2 regions of the Shewanella sp. SP2S2-6 genome follow, and region 1 is predicted to be linked to the other one. Evidence: predicted binding sites of a transcription regulator. Region 1 holds the regulator's gene; the other holds the start of a gene.
The links. The regulator LexA, encoded in region 1, represses DNA repair genes until DNA is damaged. The targets are predictions, from matches to a motif close to TACTGTATNNNNATACAGTA.
Positions count from the first base shown of each region.

Region 2: a site for LexA is predicted at 1,919-1,938, ahead of dinB (DNA polymerase IV). Genes of this name have one in related genera too.

Region 1 is NZ_JAUOEQ010000014.1:37,176-40,315, reverse strand. It holds gene plsB (glycerol-3-phosphate 1-O-acyltransferase PlsB) at 1-784, opposite strand, end outside; gene lexA (transcriptional repressor LexA) at 945-1,565, shown strand; gene Q4Q57_RS11465 (cell division inhibitor SulA) at 1,562-2,074, shown strand; gene coxB (cytochrome c oxidase subunit II) at 2,477-3,140, shown strand, end outside.
Region 2 is NZ_JAUOEQ010000003.1:145,426-148,565, reverse strand. It holds gene Q4Q57_RS03860 (LysR family transcriptional regulator) at 1-775, shown strand, start outside; gene dinB (DNA polymerase IV) at 819-1,895, opposite strand; partial or broken gene Q4Q57_RS03850 (methyl-accepting chemotaxis protein) at 2,085-3,140, opposite strand, start outside.

The DNA.
Region 1 (3,140 bases):
AATCTGCAGCGATTTCATCAAGATACTCAATGGCTGTCTCGCGCGCTTGGGTCTCAGAAATCTTTTTGTTGGCCGCTTCTTCTTGAATCGCTTTACGCAAGGACTCGGATTTGAGCAGCGAATGAAACAGTGCTTGGCGATTTGGCAGCACAGGCCCTGTCATCACCTTACGTTGACGACGGAAATGCACCCGCGCTACCCGCGCTAACTTATGGGCGATCCCCATGTCAGTGCCGTGTTCGTCGGCCATGTATCGCAGAGATACCGCATTTGAAAACTGTACGAAGTTATGTCGACCTAAGAATAGAATCATCAAGCATTTGCGCAGCCAAGTCGGGTTTTCCCGCTCAAACACAGCCGCCTTCATAGTGTCGTCTTCTTTCCCTGGCGTGCGGCCCCAATACAGGCTCACGGGCACCAGTTGAATGTCTAATTCAGGGCGCTCCTTATGCACGGCCAACAAACGCATAAAGCATTCGAGGAAAGGCTCGTTACCGGCACGCTCACCAAACAGCGGCTTACGCCCTTGAAGGCAGACAACCCGAGGCGCAATCACACCATTTGCCACTAAAGGCTCATAGGGGCTCGGCAGTCCTAACTTAGCCGTAATTTCGCTCAGGGCAGCGATGTCACTCAGCGATTCCGTTTTCATCACATAAGCAAGGGGTCTGGAGGCATCCAGATTCAGATCGGCAAAGGGATCCTGAGGCACAACAATAGTGTGCACTAAGTGTTTTTGGATCCAGCGTAATGATTTCAACCAAAGAGAGTCGTGTTTAGGCATTATTCTTATGCAATTAAGTACGTTTACTAGCCCGGTAGAATACCAGACTATGGGTAATATTCGCTAATTCTCTCCAACATAGCTAAAAAGTGGTTAATACTTGCGCTGCAAATAATACTGTATATACTAACAGTAACTGTATAGAAAAACAGGAAACACCATGAGACCTTTGACGCCACGCCAAGCTGAAATTTTAGAGCTAATTAAACGAAATATTGCCGATACTGGCATGCCACCCACTCGGGCAGAAATCGCGACCCGTTTAGGTTTTAAGAGCGCCAATGCGGCTGAAGAGCATCTTAAAGCGTTGGCGAAAAAGGGCTGCATTGAGATCATGCCAGGCACATCGCGGGGCATTCGCCTACCTGCGGAAGTCGAAGATTTAACTGAAACAGGTTTACCACTTATCGGTCAAGTGGCTGCTGGCGAACCTATTCTTGCCCAAGAACATGTCGAACAGTACTACCAAGTCGACCCGAGCATGTTCCATCCCGCCGCCGATTTCTTACTGCGGGTTAAAGGCGACAGCATGAAGAATATCGGCATTCTCGAAGGAGATTTGCTGGCTGTCCATAAAGTACAACAAGCTAGAAATGGTCAAGTGGTTGTCGCTAGAGTCGACGACGATGTCACTGTTAAACGTTTCGAAAAAAAAGGCAATGTGGTCTATCTACACGCCGAAAATGAAGACTATTCCCCGATAAAAGTGGATTTAGGCTATCAAAGTTTAACAATTGAAGGACTCGCCGTCGGTGTGATCCGTAATGGAGATTGGCTATGAACAAACTACTTGGCAATGCACCCCGCCATCCGGGCTTGTGGCTCGATGAAGTCCGTGATGCCGACTATGACTGGCACCACGCACCTATCGCCTGCATGCCAACTAAGACTCAAGGCCGCCAAGAGTTAATCCATTTGAGTGCGCAACTCGCCCAGTTAAGCCAACAGGGTCGTTGGTTAGTACTCATCAACCCACCGAGCATTGGCTACAAACAAATGCTCGCCAATGCAGGCGTGCGTATGGACAGAGTCTTGCTGGTGCACGCTAAAGATGAAGTCGAAACCCTGTGGGCGATGGAAAAAGCCTTAACAAGTGGTACGTCCAGTGCGGTTATTACTTGGACCCAATCACTGGATGCACGCGATAATCGTCGCCTGCAAATCGTCGCTAAAAGTGCCCGCGCCATGGGTATAGTGCTAGAAGACGTAAACAGTCACTTACATGGCGACGTACGCATTGAGCAAGGCAATCTCTTCGGCCAACAATCTTTTTTTAGCGCTGTACATTAAATATTCATTTATTTTTTTACCTTGAAAGCCGCCTCGCCTATGAATGTGAGGCTTTTTTTTGGCAATTTTTCAGACAATTAGATAAATAAGTGATCTTGATCAATATTTAAACAGCAAGTATGGTTGATTTAGTCGGCGATGATATATCGCCGCCCGTGGCAAATAAATCGAGCCGTAATCGAGTTCAAAATGCCACTAAAAATAGAGAACAGATTTATTTCAGTCGTATGTGCCAGCGTGGCTAATACCAGCAGTAACAATACTTAATTAAAAGTAACAGCCGCCAACGCACGTTGAAGTCAAAAACGCTTTTTTGGGAACTGAAGAGTTTGCATAGAGTTGAGACTTACTGTGTTGCTCTTCTTTGTAGTTGCTATTCGCAATTGGCAGAGGAGAAGTCTTGTGAAGCAATTGTTGTATTGTTTACTCGTGGTGTTATTCGCACCACCGTTGGCCGCCGCGGACATGCGGTTCAACATGACCCCTGGCGTAACCGAGATCAGTGGCAAGGTTTATCACTTGCACATGACCATCTTGTATATCTGCTGCGCCATTGGCCTTGTGGTCTTTGGCGTGATGATTTACGCCATGATCAATCACAGAAAATCCAAAGGCGCTGTCGCGTCGCACTTTCACGAAAGCACTAAAGTTGAAATCGCTTGGACGATTCTGCCATTTATCATTTTGATCTTAATGGCGATTCCAGCGACAAAAACCTTAATTGCTATGGAAGATCCCAGCAATGCCGATCTCACCGTTAAAGTCACAGGTTCCCAATGGAAATGGCACTACAGCTATTTCGATCAAGACATTGATTTTTACAGCATACTCGCAACCCCAAGAACACAAATCGACGGTACCGAAACCAAAGGGGAAAATTACCTTTTGGAGGTCGATAAGCCGCTCGTGCTACCGATAAATCGCAAAATCCGCTTTTTAATGACCTCAGAAGACGTCATTCATTCATGGTGGGTACCTGCTTTTGCGGTGAAAAAAGATGCTAATCCTGGGTTTATCAATGAGGCCTGGACTCGCATAGACAAACCCGGCATTTACCGTGGTCAGT
Region 2 (3,140 bases), on a different contig from region 1:
GTTAGAACAATCATTAGGCCTGCGTTTACTGCACAGAGACGCCCATAGAGTCAACCTTACCGCCACAGGTCAGCGTTATCTCGAACGCTGCGGCCCGCTGTTTATCGAGTTAAACCAGGTATCCGGTGAGTTGCATGCGGATAAACATCAAGCGGTTGGCAAACTGCGGATCTCGGCGCCCATCAATACAACCTATCGCTGGCTAGGTGAATCACTCAACGCCTTCCAACGGCATTATCCCAATATCGACATCGATTTAAGCCTGTCGAACATGAATATCGATGTCAGTGAAAACGCCATCGATATCGCCTTTCGAGTGGGTGAACCTAAAGATCCCGATTGGATTGCAAGGCCACTCACCACGATTAGCTTTGTGCTTTGCGCCAGCACATCGGCAACCCAGTGGCATGCGCTGCAATTCATAGAAGAACTGGATCTGCATCCGGTTATCATCGCTAAGCCCACAAAAACGTGGCGTTTACAGCACAATATCACTGGGCAAGATTTCGAGTTTGAGCCGAGGGGTAACATCAAACTAGCCGTCGATGATATGGCGATCGCCAGTCAGGCTGTCGTGGCGGGACTCGGTATTGGACTATTACCCATCAGCATGGCGAGTGAACAGATACAAAGCGGCAAGCTCGTTCAAATACTGCCAGAATGGCAAGGTATTCCGCGCACCGCCTACTTGATGTATCGCGATCGGGACAATTTACCCTTGCGGGTCAGACTGTTAATTGATTTTATGTTGGCGAATCCACCCGAGGCTTATTGAGCCATTCAGGCATGAGTCTGCGGCGTATCGACTCAGTAAACGCCTAGAGCGCTAAATCAAGCTGAGTCTGGGCATTTGGGATTTCGGGCACTGCGAGGATAGAATCGGCGAGGCCGATCGAAATACCCAATAGTCGAATGCCGCGGCCCTCTTGCCTTTCCATTGCCTGTGCGAGTAGATCATAAAACATCACAATCGAGACTTCATCGCTGCGATGCTCAATAGTGGTTTGCTTGAAATCATTAAACTTGAGTTTGACTACTTGCTTGTGAATTTTGCGCTCTTTAGCGCTGCGGCTCAAACGTAGGGCTAATTCTTGGATCAACCCCGGCATCACTTGCTGGCACTGCTCTAGACTATAAATATCCTTCGCCAGCGTAGTTTCAACACCGACTGATTTACGCTCCCTATCGGCGGAAATGCCCCGCTCATCAATTCCTTGGGAACGCTCAATCAAGACACCACCAAACTTGCCGAATCGCGCCAATAACTCAGGTTTAGAATAGGCTTGCACATCACCACAGGTATTGAGACCAAGCGAGGAGAGCTTTTCGGCGGTGACTTTGCCGACACCGGGAATTTTACGCAGCGATAAGGTTTTAACAAAATCAGGGAGTGTCTCTGGGGTAATCACATATTGGCCGTTTGGCTTATTCAAATCCGAGGCAACTTTAGCCAAAAACTTCACCGGTGCTATGCCTGCCGAAGCGGTTAACCCAGTTTCGGCTAAGATATCGCGGCGAATGGCCTGCGCAATCAAGGTCGCCGAGCCCTTATATTGTTGGCACTCACTCACGTCTAAATAGGCTTCATCTAAAGAAAGCGGCTCAATCAATGGGGTATAGCGGGAGAAAATTTCACGAATTTGCAGCGACACCTCTTTATAAACCTGCATCCGCCCAGGAACCAAAATGAGATCGGGACACAACTTAAAGGCATAAGCGGTCGCCATCGCCGAACGCACACCGAATTTACGTGCCTCGTAACTGCAAGTGCTGATAACACCACGACGATCGCTGCTACCGCCCACAGCTAAAGGCTTGCCACGGTATTCGGGAAAGTCGCGCATTTCCACTGCCGCAAAATAGCAGTCCATATCGATGTGAATAATTTTTCGCACGTTGAATTCCTCCAACGCCAAAATACTGTATATAAAAACAGTAATCAAGTGTTCATCATCAATTTAGCGGGGATCTGGCGGGAAACCTAAAATTAAAAGGAGCCTAAGCTCCTTTTGTGAGTGCACTATGAGTAATGCCGTGATTGAGCTGATGGTCAGTGAGCGAATAGTTCACTGACCAACTCAGGCTTAAATCTTAAATTGGCCGATATTACGAGTAAGTGCGCGGGTCATATCCTCAAAGCCTTGCAAGCTTTGCGACAAGTCCTGACTCGAAAGCAAAGACTGATCCGACAACCCCCGCACATTATCGACATTGAGCGCCACTTCCTCGGCCGCCACGGCTTGCTGATCGATTGCTACGGTTATTTCAACCGTTTGCTGTTGGATTGACATAATCGCCGTCGCAATATCATTCAGTGCCGCTTCGACCTGAGTCGTTAGCTCTTGCCCCGCTTTCGCTTGCTCAACGCCCGATTCCATCACTTGCTCAGCCTGCAATGCGCTTTGTTGCAAGGTTTGGATAATGCCTTGAATGTTGGCGGTAGAATCTTGGGTACGCGATGCCAACGTGCGCACTTCGTCTGCCACCACAGCAAAGCCACGGCCTTGCTCACCCGCACGCGCCGCTTCAATCGCCGCATTCAATGCCAATAGATTAGTTTGCTCAGCAATGTTACGGATCACGCTCAAGACTTCACCGATTTGCTCTGAGCTATTGCGTAAGTGTTTAATCACTTTCGCCGCGGCGATCACTTGCTGTGACAGCGCTTTCATCCCTTCGGTCGCACGGGAAACAATCTGTGTACCATCGTGGGCTTGAGTTTGCGCCTTCTGGGCAAAAATCATTCGCCCGTTGTGCACTGACAGCCATTTCTTGACTGGTTTGCGCCATTTGCGTTGCGGCGGTAGCCACCGAATCTATCTGCTGCTTTTGCGATGAGACCGACGACACGGCTAAGTCGCAGATCTGCCGCGCATCAATAACGCCCGTGCCAACCTCTTGGGTTAAGCTGCGCGTATCCAACAACATATGCTGCACTTTCTCGGCGAAGCGATTAAAGGCATCGCCAAGTTTGCCTAACTCGTCTTCTCGATCCATCAGAATACGTTTTGATAAATCACTGTCACCTTCGGCGATATCTTCCATCGCATCCAATAACTTAGCTAACTGGCGTCTAAAGGGCAGCAACATCAACCATACCGTCACGCCCATTAGCAGCATGATACCTATGGCGACCATAC